3 regions of the Rhizobium sp. M10 genome follow, and region 2 is predicted to be linked to each of the others. Evidence: riboswitches for the same ligand, from Rfam matches in the RefSeq annotation. Region 2 holds a riboswitch; each other region holds the start of a gene.
The links. A riboswitch is a leader RNA that binds a small molecule or an ion and turns the genes downstream of it on or off. The one in region 2 is predicted to bind thiamine pyrophosphate.
Positions count from the first base shown of each region.

Region 1 (4,741 bases), on a different contig from region 2:
GGCATCGAGGTGCTGGACGCGGCCGCCCTCCTGGTCGGTGAAGACCGGGGCGTCGTCGCGGCCGACGGCTTGCCGGAAGCGTTCGATCAGCCGCTTGGTCTGCTCCGGCTCGCGCTGATTGCGCCGGCCGACGAAGAGGCCGAGCGGATTGGTCTCGCGAAACAGCGCGAATTCATCATCCGAAATCACGGGATTGGGAAGGCCGACGAAAAGGGCGAGCGGGGTCGAGGACAATTCTGGTGCTCCGGTATCAGATGGTCATGTCGGCATGCTTCTCAGCATGCCTTCGTAGATGCCCTTGTCGGGGGCGGGGATGGTGATTGCGCCTGCGGTCTTGGCGTAGAAATCGACCGGGCCGGCATCGCCGATAAAGGCATAGGCATGGCCAAGCGTCTTCATGGTCTGAAGGCAGGCGGAAAACAGCGCGAGCCCGATACCCTTGCCGCGGGCTTCAGGATCGACTCCGGTCGGGCCGAAGAAGCCGCGCGCCGTCGTGTCGTAGCAGGCAAAGCCTAGCAGCTCACGGCCGTCGACGGCGATCAGGCAGGCAACGGGCTGGCGGGAGAAGGCGACCGAGACCTCGCTTGCCCAGTTCTCGCTGAACCGTTCGCGAACCCAATCGACGACGAGATGCAGTTCCGGGGGGAGGGCCGGGCGGATGGAGACACCGATATGATCGGCTTTCCGATTCAGATCGGCAAGCTTTGTGGAGTATAGACTCACAAGCAGGTCTGGCACCGGTCATTCCTCCTCATATTCCGTTATTGCGGAATATATCCCCTTTTAATGTCATAGACTTGGCTATCTGGCTGAGCTTGTCAACTGCGTTTTTCAAATGGCGCGACGCTGCTCGCCCCGATGCTCCCGCTCAAAAGCAAGCTGGTTGCCGAACGCAAAAACGGCCCGGGGAGGGCCGGGCCTGACAAAGTGGGCAACTTCTCTTTCGTAATGCTCGGCATAAGGCCACGGCCGTTCAGTTGACGTCCGTTGGCTGCCCCTCACCCTAACCCTCTCCCCGTAAGAACGGGGAGAGGGGACGTGCCCCGCGAAAAGTTTGGGGAACGGAGAGGTTGCAGCATATCCCCTTCGCCCCGTTTACGGGGAGAGGTGCCGGCAGGCGGATGAGGGGCGGCAGCCCTCAGTACCCGTCTTTCCAAAGCGCATGAAAATGGTGCACCGGGCCGTGGCCGGAGCCGACGGTGAGGCTGCCTGAAGCCGCAACCGCGCCGGCGAGATAATCCTTGGCGATGGCGACCGCCTCCGGCACCGAGGCGCCCTTGGCAAGCTCGGCCGCCAGCGCGCTCGACAGCGTGCAGCCGGTGCCGTGGGTGTTCTTGGTCGGCACGCGTCGGGCTTCGAACCAGTGCAGGCCGTCGGCCGCGGCAAGCACGTCGGGGCTTTCCTCGCTGTCGAGGTGACCGCCCTTGACCAGTACGGCGGCCGGGCCGAGCGCGCGCAGCTGCTCGGCCTGCGCCGCCATCTCGGCGCGGTTTGTCGCGACCGGCTGGTGCAGCAGGGCGGCGGCCTCAGGCAGGTTCGGGGTCAGCAGCGTCGCCAGCGGCAGCAGCCGGCGGGTAAGCACATCGATGGCTTCGGGCGCCAGCAGGGCGGCACCGCCCTTGGCGATCATCACGGGATCGATGACGATGGGGATGCCGCGCCGATCGGCGAGCGCTCCAGCAACGGCTTCTGCGATGCCGGCATTGGCGATCATGCCGATCTTGACGGCATCGACACGCACATCGGCAAAGACGGCGTTGATCTGATCGGCAACGAATGCAGGCGGCACCAGATGCACGCCGGTGACGCCTTGGGTGTTTTGCGCCGTCAGCGCGGTCAGCACTGCCATGCCGTAGACGCCGCGGGCGGAAAAGGCCTTGAGATCGGCCTGGATGCCGGCGCCGCCCGAGGGATCGGAGCCGGCGATGGAGAGGACGTTGCGGATCATGCACGGACCTTTCGGATTTCAGCGGCGATGCGGCGCGTCGCCGCTTCCGGATCCGGCGTGCCCGAGATGGCGGAGACGACGGCAAGCCCGCTTGCGCCTGCGGCAAAGACGGCGGCCACATGGTCCGCCTTGAGGCCGCCGATCGCAACCGAGGGCACCGGCGAGGCCGCCACCAGCTTGGCAAGACCGTCAAAGCCGATCGGCTGCTTGTGGTTGGCCTTGGTCGGGGTCGCAAACACCGGGCCGACGCCGGTATAGTCGACGACATCGGGATCGACGGCAGCGGCAAGCGCTTCGGTTTCGACCGACAGGCCGAGGATCATCCCGGGACCGATCATCGCCCGCGCGCTCACCGCATCCATGTCCTCCTGGCCGATATGCAGACCGTCGGCGCCGATGGCGATCGCCGCCTCGACATCGTCGTTGACGATGAGGCGGGCGCCGGTGCCATCAAGCGCCTGTTTCAAGGCGCGTCCGGTCGTAATCATCCCGGCCGTGCCGGCATGTTTGTCGCGCAGCTGCACCATCGTCGCGCCGCCGGCAACGGCAAGACGCGCGGTCTCGACCATGCCGATCCCGGCGCAGAGATCGGGATCGAGGACGAGATAGAGCGAAAGGTCGAAACTCTTCATGCCGCCGATATCCTTGCCCGGGCATCGAGCGTTTCGGCATCGAGCGCGTTCAACGCGTCGAGGAAGCGCCATGCGAAGGAGCCGGGACCGGCCGCACCGAGCGCTGCCTCCTCGCCCGCGATGGCGAAGGTTGCGAGGGCGGCGACCGTCGCGCCGAACAGATCCTCGGGCACGGTGGCGGCAAAGGCGCCGACGAGGCAGGTGAGCGAGCAGCCAAGCGCGGTGACCTGCGGCATCAAGGCCGATCCGCCTGTGATGCGCACCGCCCGCTCGCCGTCGGTGACGAAATCGACGGCACCGGTGACGGCGACAATCGCCTGCTGCCGCGCGGCCAGCCATCGCGCCGAACCTTCGGCCTGCTCGACCGGATCGCGGCTGTCGACTCCCTGGCCGCGGCTCTCGCCGCCGGCAAGCGCGATGATCTCGGAAGCGTTGCCGCGGATGATCGTGGGTTTGAGCGCCAGCAGAGCAGCGACCGCATCGCGGCGAAAGGCAGTGGCATAATGGGCGACCGGATCGAGCACCCAGGGTTTGCCGGCCGAGGTCGCCGCCTTCGCCGCCGCCTGCATGCCGTCGATCCATTGCGTCGACAGCGTGCCGATATTGACGGTCAGCGCGCTCGCGATGACGGCGAACTCGCCGGCTTCCTCAGCCGCATGCACCATGGCCGGCGAGGCGCCCGCGGCCAGGAGAACATTGGCGGCGATGTTCATCGCGACATAATTGGTGATGCACTGAACGAGCGGCGGCTTCTCGCGCATCGCCTTCAGCATGGCTCCTGGTGTGCTCCTGGTCTGCATGTGGCCCCTTTCAGGCGGGGGCGAGCACGGGGTCATTCGTGCGGCGGACCGCGACCCCGAGCGACTCCCTCCGCCGGCATTATCCGGTTCAGGTTCGAAGGGTGCTTCTCAGCCCGCCTGTCGACGAACGCCCCTGTCTCTCATCGGGTTCTTTTTCGCAGAGAACGGGGCGGATGTCATCCCGAAAATGACAGTCCTGCGACGGCGCGGCGCGTGAAGTCCGCTGCGGACACGCTATCATCCTCGACGGCCAGGCCCGGGCTTTACGGGGGCCGAGAGCTTGCCGCCGATTCGGGTCTTGATCAGGTTTTCCCGAATACGGCCCACGGATTCCGTCCCAGGCTGCATTGGCCGCCGCCTTTTCACCATTCGGTTGTCCTTTCCCTTCCGAGAAGAACAGTCGCAGCAACCCGCGGGTGTGACGAATTTCTGAAATACATCTCAGTATTCGTAGGCGGCATCGAGGATAAAGCCGGCGCCTTGGAATGTCTTTTCTTCAAAATGAGTACGGCTCATCTTTCGCAGATTTTTCTGGATGGCCGCCGATGCGGAATTATTCATCCTATCCGATTATACGCCTGATTTTCAATAAAAACGAGCAGGTGACCAGCTTCGCGTAAGTTGCGCATCGTCTCATGTCCGTCGCCAAGCGGTTTTATTCGAATTTCGGAATCTGTTGGCGATTTCGTTGCGAATGGGGTCTCGGGCAAACTGAGCGTAATCTCCCAGAACGCGAAATAAATACCTAACGCAAACTTTACCGTGCTGACACGTTAAGGTTGACCAAATTGCGGATTGTAGCGATATGACTTCCAACCAAAATAAAATCTTCCTGAAGTTGCATTTTAAATGAAGAAATTTTTGAAAAGCGGCATGAAGCGGGTCCTTTGGACGATCGCCCCCATTCTGATATCGATCGCCTGCACGAGCCCATCCTTTTCGCAATCTCCTGATGGTCAAGAACCGGAACAGGCGCCGGCGCAACCTGCGCCGGCGATAAAATCGCAGAAATTCGACGACTGGTATTATCGCTGCACGGGTTCGGCAGGCACCGAGGCCTGCGAAGTCGCTCAGGTGGCGCAAGTCGCCAGGGACGGCAAACCCGTCAATATCCTGACGCTGGCGATCTCGGCGCCGCCGGCCGCGCCTGCCGCACCTTCCGACAAGGGCAAGGGCAAGCCGCGGCTGATGCTGACCGCCCTTCTGCCGCTCAATGTTTTCCTGCCCTCGGGCCTGTCGATCAAGGCCGACGGCAAGCCCGTCGCCAAGCTCGATTACCGCAATTGCAACCAGACCGGATGCTGGGCGCAGCTGGCGCTGGATACGAAAATGACCGCGGCGCTGAAGAAGGGCGCGGCGGC
Region 1 is NZ_NWTA01000024.1:55,551-60,291, forward strand. Features, by position in the region: gene CO671_RS27480 (glycoside hydrolase family 3 N-terminal domain-containing protein) at 1-234, opposite strand, end outside; gene CO671_RS27485 (GNAT family N-acetyltransferase) at 259-738, opposite strand; gene thiD (bifunctional hydroxymethylpyrimidine kinase/phosphomethylpyrimidine kinase) at 1,139-1,948, opposite strand; gene thiE (thiamine phosphate synthase) at 1,945-2,580, opposite strand; gene thiM (hydroxyethylthiazole kinase) at 2,577-3,380, opposite strand; TPP riboswitch at 3,429-3,525, opposite strand; gene CO671_RS27505 (invasion associated locus B family protein) at 4,230-4,741, shown strand, end outside.
Region 1: linked by a shared signal. The riboswitch ahead of thiM (hydroxyethylthiazole kinase) and the one ahead of thiC (phosphomethylpyrimidine synthase ThiC) in region 2 are both predicted to bind thiamine pyrophosphate.

Region 2 (4,741 bases):
AAAGCCCTCCCCGGTCAGGATGCGTGCCGCTTCGACAAGGCCGAAGACATCGGGCTGCAGCGTATCGTGATGGCCGATCACTTCGAGCTTGATCCAGTCGGTGCGGAAAACGTCGCGCGCCATCTTCGCCGTCAGCACAGCCTCCTGCACGCTGTGGCACCCGGCCGTATTCGGCAGCACCCGCACGCCGAGCTCGCGGATCAGCTCGAAGAAGGCGCCGCCCGCCTTGCCGCCGGCGGCCTCGCGCCGCAGCGAGACGGTGACAATTTCGGCCTTCGAGCGTCTCACGGCTTCTGCCAGGACGGCGGGCGATGGGTAGCGGGCGGTGCCGAGCAGCAGCCGGGAATGGACCTCGACGTCGTAGAGTTTCAGCATGTCAGCCTCCCTGCATCGGTGAGAGAATTTCAATGCGGTCGCGCTCGCCGAGCACGAAATCGGCGCGATCCTCGCGGTGCACCAGTTCGCCGTTCACCGCGGTTGCGAGCCACCCGCCTTCGTAGTCCAGAGCGAGAAGCAGATCTGCGAGCGTCGCGGCCGCGACCTCCTGTTCCTCGCCATTGATGATGAAGGTCATGACGCCCTCCTTTCCTGAGGTCCTTGTTCTGTGAGAAGACGCCGCGCGACCTCTGCGGCCATGGCCGGCGCCAGCAGAAAGCCGTGGCGGTAGAGGCCGTTGACATGGAGGGTGCGTCCCTCCTGCGTCACGCGCGGCAGATTGTCGGGATAAGCGGGCCGCACGCCTGCGCCGGTTTCCGTAACCCGTGCCTCGCCGAAGGCGGGATGCAAGGCGTAGGCGGCGTTCAGCAATTCCATCAGCGAACGCGCGGTAATCGGGCCGGCATCGTCGCTTTCGATCATCGTCGCCCCGACCATGAAGCGGTTTTTTTCGCGCGGCACGATATAGATCGGGTGGCGCGGATGCAGCAGGCGGACGGGGCGGGAGAGACTGACCTCGCCTGTTTCGATGCAGAGCATCTCGCCTCGAACACCGCGCAATCCAGGCAGCCGGCCGATCTGGGCGGCACCGGTGCAGTCGATTACCCGGTCATAATGGGCAAGATCAGCTTCGCCCGTGACGCCGAGCATGAGACGCATGCGGGCGTCCTCCAACCCTGCGGCCAGGGCGGCGAGCGCCTGCCGTGGATCGAGATGCGCTTCCTGCCGGAAGAACAGCGCCCTGCGGAAGCGGCCGGCGAGATCAGGCTCCAGAGCGGCGATCGCCGCCTCGTCCAGCCATTCCCATCCGCTTGTCCGGCGGGAAAAGCGGTCGAGCTCGCCGGCATCGCGCCCGCCCGCCACGACAAGCGTTCCCCGGCGATTGACATGGCCGGGCAATGCCGCCTCCCACCAATCGGCGGCAAGGCGACCGAGCGTCAGCACCGGCTCCTCCGCACTTTCCCGTTCGCACCACGGCGCCAGCATGCCGCCGGCAAAGCCGGATGCGCCGGCGCCGGCCTTGTCGGCCTGCTCCGCAAGGGTGACGCGGAAGCCGTGGCGATAGAGCTGCCAGGCAACGGTGAGGCCGGCAACGCCGGCCCCTTTGACGAGAACGCGCATGATCATTCTCCGGCGGGAGTTTTCGCGACCTCTGCGACCGGCATGTAGAGATCGCCGCCATCGCGGTACTTGGCCGCCATCGCTTCCAATCCCTCTTTCTGAGCTTCGGCGCGAATGTCGTGGGAAATTCGCATGGAGCAGAATTTCGGGCCGCACATCGAACAGAAATGCGCCACCTTGTGCGCCTCCTTCGGCAGGGTCTCGTCGTGGAAGGAGCGGGCCGTATCCGGGTCGAGGGAGAGGTTGAACTGATCCTCCCAGCGGAATTCGAAGCGCGCGCGCGACAGCGCGTCGTCGCGGATGCGGGCGGCCGGATGTCCCTTGGCGAGATCGGCGGCATGGGCGGCGATCTTGTAGGTGATGACGCCGGTTTTGACGTCGCTGCGGTCGGGCAGCCCCAGATGCTCCTTCGGCGTGACGTAGCAGAGCATGGCCGTGCCGAACCAGCCGATCATGGCGGCGCCGATACCGGAGGTGATGTGATCATAGCCCGGCGCGATGTCGGTCGTCAGCGGTCCGAGCGTATAGAAGGGGGCTTCGCCGCAGACCTTGAGCTGCTTGTCCATATTCTCTTTGATCTTGTGCATCGGCACATGGCCGGGGCCCTCGATCATCACCTGGCAGTCCTTCGCCCAGGCAATCTTGGTCAATTCGCCGAGGGTTTCGAGTTCGGCAAATTGCGCTGCGTCATTGGCGTCCGCGATCGACCCCGGACGCAAACCGTCGCCGAGCGAGAAGGATACGTCATAGGCACGGCAGATGTCGCAGATTTCCTCGAAATGCTCGTAGAGGAAACTCTCCTTGTGGTGATGCAGACACCACTTGGCCATGATCGAGCCGCCGCGTGAGACGATGCCGGTGACGCGATTGACGGTGAGCGGGATATAGGCAAGCCGCACGCCGGCATGGATGGTGAAATAATCGACGCCCTGCTCGGCCTGTTCGATCAGCGTATCCCGATAGGCTTCCCAGGTCAGATCTTCGGCAATGCCGTTCACCTTCTCGAGCGCCTGGTAAAGCGGCACCGTGCCGATCGGAACCGGCGAATTGCGAATGATCCATTCCCGGATGTTGTGAATGTTGCGGCCGGTGGAAAGGTCCATGACCGTGTCGGCGCCCCAGCGGATCGCCCAGACCATCTTCTCCACCTCTTCCGCCATCGACGAGGTGACCGCCGAATTGCCGATATTGGCGTTGATCTTCACCAGGAAATTGCGGCCGATGATCATCGGTTCGGTTTCGGGGTGGTTGATATTGGCGGGGATGATCGCCCTGCCCTCGGCGACTTCCCGCCGCACGAATTCGGGCGTCACGAAATCCGGAACATGCGCGCCGAAGCTCTCGCCGTCGCGCGCGAGCGCCTCCTTCGCGGCCTGCCGGCCGAGGTTTTCGCGGATCGCGATAAACTCCATTTCCGGGGTGATAATGCCGGCACGCGCATAGGCGAGCTGGGTGACGGCGCGTCCGGCCGTTGCCTTTAGCGGCGTGTTGCGAATGGGAAATTCCGGCGTCAGCCGCTCGCCCGTGGCAAAACCATTGTCTTCAGGCTTCACCACCCGGCCTTCATAGGCTTCGACGTCGCCACGCGCCCTGACCCAGGCTTCGCGCAAACGCGGCAGCCCGGCGTCAATGGAAACCATATGGGCCGGATCGGTATAGGGGCCGGAGGAATCATAGACCGTAACCGGCGGCTCGCCGGAGGTCGGGTGAAGGCTGATTTCGCGCATCGGTACGCGCAGATCCGGATAGAGCGTTCCGGGTTTGACGATCTTGGTCGAGGCCGGAAGCGAGCCGGTAGTGACGACGGGAGTAAGCTGGGGTGCAACAATATTCATGGATGAGGCTCCAAGGTTTGACGTTTGGAGACCCAGTTCCAGTGTTGGAATGATGGAAAGACGCCTTGCGCGACAAAGCGAAAATCCGCCCAACAGCCGCAGCGTCCGCACCGTCCCTACGCCAGTATGAACTGGATCAGGTTCAACGGGTCACTGCGCCACAATCGGCAAAGCCGAATCGTCTAGCAGAATCTCAGCCCCTTGCCGGGACACCCCTGGTGAATGGTCGCCATCAAAGACCGCAGCGGCCTTTGTGTCAAGAAGCCCTTTTGCGTTTCAAGGCAGTGGCTGTCGATGCTGGTCGCCGATCGGCTGGTATCGTAGAGTGTGCCGGCGGCCGGACCGGCCCCGGTCGAGCAACATTGATTGTGGATGGGCCGGTTTGCCGGGCCATTTCGCTCGCGCCCCTTGGACGCGTGCTCCATATTCTCATCCTCACGGCCACGTGACAGCGACCGCGCGTTCATCTGTCCGACGGCACCGGCTCATCATTCTGTCGCAACGCGATTTCTGCATTCATGGCTTATCGTTTCGTTCACACTGCCGATCTCCACCTCGACTCTCCGCTGCGGTCGCTGGCGCTTCGCAACGCCGAGCTGGCCGATCTCGTGAGTGACGCCAGCCGGCAGGCGCTGATCGCGATCGTCGACCTTTGCCTCGAGGAGCAGGTCGATGCGCTGGTCATCGCCGGCGATCTCTATGACGGCGAGCAGACGTCGATGAAGACGGCGCGCTTCCTGGCAAGCCAGCTGGAACGGCTGCACCGGGCGGGGATTTGCGTCTTCAAGATCCGCGGCAATCACGATGCGATGTCGAAGATCGCCAGGGAGCTGGTGATGCCCGATACGGTGAGGGTCTTCGGCGGCCACGCCGAGACCGTGGAGGCGACGAAGGGCAGTCTGTCGATCGCGATCCACGGTCTGAGCTTCGCCAAGCCGCAGGCGCCGGACCCGCTTCTGCCGAAGTTCAAGCCGCCGGTCGCAGGTGCGGTCAATATCGGCATCATGCATACGAGCCTTGCCGGATCGGCCGGCCATGACGTTTATGCGCCCTGTAACGTGCTCGACCTTCACGCCTCGGGATTCGACTACTGGGCGCTCGGCCATCTTCATCAGCGCAGCCACTATCCCGGCACGGCGACGGTCATCATGCCCGGCATGCCGCAAGGCCGCGACATCAACGAGTCGGGCGTCAAGACGGTGTCGCTGGTGACCGTGGCGGACGACCGGACGGTGACGGTCGAGGAGCGGCGCACCAGCATCGCGCAGTTCGAGCGCGTCGATGTCGACCTCACGGGTGTCGATGATTGGCGTGATGCGGCCATGGTGATCGAAGCGGCACTGACGGCG
Region 2 is NZ_NWTA01000013.1:180,458-185,198, reverse strand. Features, by position in the region: gene CO671_RS21470 (thiazole synthase) at 1-375, opposite strand, end outside; gene thiS (sulfur carrier protein ThiS) at 377-574, opposite strand; gene thiO (glycine oxidase ThiO) at 571-1,557, opposite strand; gene thiC (phosphomethylpyrimidine synthase ThiC) at 1,560-3,392, opposite strand; TPP riboswitch at 3,488-3,619, opposite strand; gene CO671_RS21450 (DNA repair exonuclease) at 3,911-4,741, shown strand, end outside.

Region 3 (4,741 bases), on a different contig from region 2:
CTGATTCGCTCGTCGAGTTCATTCTTCCAGCGCGCCGACAGCGTCTGCCAGTCAGCAACCGTCGGCGTGCGCCCCTGCGGCAGGGAGGCAAACGCCGTCTGGATTTCCGAAAGCGGAATGCCGACACGTTGCGCCACCTTGATGATGCCGAGCCGGCGAAGCACGTCACGTCCGTAACGCCGCTGATTGCCGCGCGTGCGGATGCTGGAGATCAGCCCCTTGGCCTCATAGAAATGCAATGCCGAGACGGCAAGACCGCTGCGTTCCGCCACTTCGCCGACCGTCAAAAGCCTGCCGAGCGGCGTAACGGTGATCGTATCCATCGCCTCTTGACCTCAATATTAGTTGAGGTTTTATAACGCCTGCTCCCCCGGGCGTAAAGCCCAGGTGCAGGAAGGAGCGACAGTCAGATCACCCGGTCGATAGCGGACTGAAATCATGGCGCCGGCATTTGCCACCCTCGCCACGGCCGCGTCCTGCCGATATATCCGCCTGAGACGAGCTCGGGTTCCGTTCCCGGCAGGTACGGAACCTCGGAAAACACCCGGGCAGGACTCCGCCCGGGTGTTTTTTCGCGTCCGCGGTTCCGTTCCGACCCGGCGGACGGATGTGTGATTTTGCGGTTGCGGTAAGAAAACCCCGATGATAGTTTTCGCTGAAATAACAGGGGAGCTCCGTGTCGCCGGGGCTGAGATGAGAAGCGCAAGCCTCCGGACCCTTCAAAGCTGATCTGGGTAATGCCAGCGGAGCGAGGTTCAGATGTTTTCCGGCGCACAAGTGTCACCCTTTCCGATATCCGGCAGGCTGGCCGGCACCATTCCCGATGTCTTCGACAGGTTTGCGCATCTGCGGCGCCGCGCGACTTTTCAAGCGCGCCAAGGGCGCCGCGGCACTTTGAATCGCTGCATGATTTTGTCCTTGGATCGATTCCGACCTGAAGAATCATGCAGCCGGACGAAAGCCTGAAATCGACGCTGATGACATCGCCACCACCATCGGATTCGCGCCTTGCCGCGCTCGGTGCCGCCCTCTACCGGGCGACCCCCGCCCTGCTCGCCGGTTTTGCTTTTCTGGCCGCATGGGAACTTTATGTCGATCTCTCCGGCATCAAACCGTCCATCCTGCCGGCGCCTTCGCGCATCCTGACCCAGGGCTGGCTGAACCGCGAAGCGTTGATATCAAACACTTGGCCGACGCTCGGCGCCACACTCGGCGGCTTCGCCCTGTCGCTCGCCTTCGCTTTCGTCTCGTCGATCCTGATGGATTTCATGCCCTTCATGCGCCGGGCATTGCTGCCGATCTTCATTGCGAGCCAGACCCTGCCGCTGGTGGCGATCGCGCCCCTCGTCGTCCTCTGGTTCGGTTTCGGCCTGTTGCCGAAGATATTGCTGGTTGCGCTCGTCACCTTCTTCCCGCTGCTCGTCGCTTTGCTGCAGGGTTATGAGGCAACCGACCGCGACATCGCTGAACTCTTGAACTCGATGAAGGCAAGCCGCTGGCGCATTTTCCGCCTGGCCCGGCTTCCCTCCTCGCTGCCCTATTTCTTCGCCGGCCTCAGGATCTCGATCACCTATGCCGTCGTCGGCGCGATCTTTGCCGAATATGCGGGAGCCGCACGCGGCCTCGGCATCTATATCCTCAACGCCAAGAACAATTTCCGGCCGGATCTCGTCCTCGCCGCCGTCGTCGTCAGCGCCGTACTGACACTCTGCCTCTTCGGAGTGACGCTGATGATCGAGCGCCTCGTCATGCCCTGGCAACCGTCCGGGGAGCGCCGCCGATGACCGATGAACTGGTCGAACTGCGCAAGATTTCGAAATCCTTCGACGGCATGCAGGTGCTCGGCGACATTTCGCTCGCTGTCGCAAGCGGCGAGTTCGTCTCGATCGTCGGCCCCTCCGGCTCCGGAAAGTCGACGGTACTCCGACTGCTGACCCAGGCGCTTCGACCCGATTCAGGCGCCTTGCTCTTCAAGGGCGCCCCGCTGGAACAGGCACCGCATTCCTTTGCCTTCATGCCGCAACGCGACGCGCTGATGCCCTGGCGCCGGATCATCGACAATGCCGCACTCGGCCTGGAGGTGGGCGGCATGAGCCGTCGCGCCGCCCGCGCCACCGTGGCGCCGCTGTTCGAGCATTTCGGCCTTGCCGGCTTCGAACACCATTATCCCGCCGAGCTCTCCGGCGGCATGCGCCAGCGCGCCGCGCTGTTGCGCACCGTCGTCCAGAGCCAGGACATGCTGCTGCTCGACGAGCCTTTCGGCGCGCTGGACGCGCTGACGCGCACGCAGATCCAGGAATGGCTGCAGGGCATGTGGACGCAACATCGCTGGACGGCCTTGTTGATCACCCACGACGTTCGCGAGGCGGTGTTCCTCTCCGACCGGATCTACGTGCTATCGGCGCGCCCGGCGCGTATCATCCGCCAATTCCGCGTTCCCCTGCCCCGCCCGAGAAGCATCGCCGATCTCGGCTCGCCGGCGGCCCAGGCGATCGAGACCGAAATCCTGCAAACCCTGCTTCATCCGCTAGAACAGGATGATTTTAGGCCGGTCGGCCTAAATCAGAATCCTGTTCCAATTTAAAGAGTTAGAGCATGATGTCGTCCGAAAACCGCTCACACTTTTCGGCATCATGCTCTAGAGACCTGAGGAGGTCACCATGCTGCTTCTCACCCGTCGACAGACGATCCTCGCCGCCCTGGCGACAAGCCTCGCCGGCCGCACCGCCTTCGCCCAGTCAGCGCCGGCAAAGGTTCGCATTGCGCTCGACTGGACGCCCAACACCAACCATATCGGCATCTATGTCGCCAAGGCGAAGGGCTTCTATGCCGCCGCCGGTCTCGACGTCGAAATTCTACCCTTTACCGACACCAGCGCCGGCACGCTGGTGTCGAACGGGGTCGCCGATTTCGGCATCAGCAGCGAGATCGAGGCCATGACGCAGCGCGCCGGCGGCGGTGACGTGAAGATGGTCTACGGCGTCGTCCAGACCGAAACCGCGCGTCTGATCTATAAGGCCGGACGCGACGACATCAAAAGCCCTAAAGATCTCGACGGCAAGACCTATGGCGGCTTTGGCGGCACCTGGGAGAGCGCTCTGATCTCCGCGATGATCCGCAATGACGGCGGCACGGGCGACGTCAAGACCGTCACCCTCGGCACTTCCGCCTACGAGGCGCTGGACAATGGCTCGGTCGATTTCACGCTGGAGATCTACACCTGGGAAGGCATCGCCGCCGAGCTGGAAAACCGCAAGCTCGGCCGCTTCCACTATTCCGATTATGGCATTCCCGACGAGCAGACGACCGTCATCGTTTCCAGCGACGCCTATCTTGCGGTGAGTCGGGAACACGCCCGCGCCTTCATCCAGGCCACGCGCCAGGGTTATGCCTATTCCGTCGACCATCCTGACGAAGCCTGCGACCTGCTGATTTCCAACAGCAATGGCGCACTGATGAATACGGAACTGGTAAAAGCGTCCCAGAAGGCATTGATCGACGGGCATTTCCTCAAATCCGAGGCCGGCGTGATCGGCACAATCGACCCGGCGAAGGCCGATGCCATCGGCGCCTTCCTGCTCGAGAACGGCATCCTGGTCGATGCGAATGGCGCAGCACTCAAGGAGAAGCCGGACTTTTCCACCTATTATACCAACGAACTCCTCGGCTGAACGCCGCCCCGGCCTTGCCCGCGGCGGCGTTCCGCGGCAAGTTTCGGATCGGGACAGTTTGAGCCGGATCGGGCAGGGTGGGGAATAACATGCGACCACAGGAGAGACTGGCCGGAGCGGACTTTCTGCGCGCGACGGCCTGCCTGCTGGTGCTTGCTCATCATCTCGCGCTCCGGCTGGATATGCGCCGAATTCCCGATGAATTGGCGTCGACGGCGCACATCCTCCGCTTCGGCAATTTCGGCGTCGCCATTTTCTTCGTGCTCAGCGGCTTTCTTCTGGCCCGTCCCTTCTGGCGCGCGCTCGATGACGGCAGCGACATGCCGAGCCTCGGGACCTACGCCATCCGCAGGGCGGCGCGCATCGCCCCCGGCTTCTGGGTCGCCGCCACCGTCAGCTTCGTTGTCAGCCTGACGCTGCTTGCCGCGCCGCTGACACCGGAGCTTGCGCTTCGCTACATCTCCGGAATGCTGTTCATGAGCCAATGGCATTGGCGCACGTTTTTCCCTGTCGAAGCCAACGGACCGCTCTGGTCCATCCCCTTCGAGGTCACCAGCTATGTGCTCCTGCCCGCCTGCTTTCTCCTGCTGTTTCCCCTGCCGCGGCTGCGGCAGCGCCGGTTGCTGGCCCGTTCCGCCTGGCTCTGCGTCATTGCCGTCGTCCTCATTGCCCATCTGGCAATCCTGAGGCTCTTCGCGCTCGACGACATCGAGCGCGGCTGGGCCTATGGCCTGCAGGGCGGGGCGAAGGAATGGATGCCCAATTACAATCCGATCGGCTTCTTCGCGGTCTTCGCGCTCGGCGCGCTTGCCGCCGGCATCGACGTCATGCTGCCTGCAAGGCGCTCCTTCTGGTTCGATGCCGCAGCGCTTCTCGCTTTTGCCATTGCCGGCTACCGCCTCGCCATATCGCCCGGCGGTTCGGCCGAGGCTTACGGCTGGCTCGACATACCTTACGGATTTCCGGTTTTTCCGCTGGCGATCGCAGCCGCGCTCGTATCGCTCTGCCATTCGCATCGCCTGGGCAGGCTGCTCGACAACGCTCCCGTCCGCTACGTCGCCAAGATCTCG
Region 3 is NZ_NWTA01000005.1:362,492-367,232, reverse strand. Features, by position in the region: gene soxR (redox-sensitive transcriptional activator SoxR) at 1-323, opposite strand, end outside; TPP riboswitch at 656-769, shown strand; gene CO671_RS11325 (ABC transporter permease) at 978-1,784, shown strand; partial or broken gene CO671_RS11320 (ABC transporter ATP-binding protein) at 1,781-2,592, shown strand; gene CO671_RS11315 (ABC transporter substrate-binding protein) at 2,661-3,671, shown strand; gene CO671_RS11310 (acyltransferase) at 3,761-4,741, shown strand, end outside.
Region 3: linked by a shared signal. The riboswitch ahead of CO671_RS11325 (ABC transporter permease) and the one ahead of thiC (phosphomethylpyrimidine synthase ThiC) in region 2 are both predicted to bind thiamine pyrophosphate.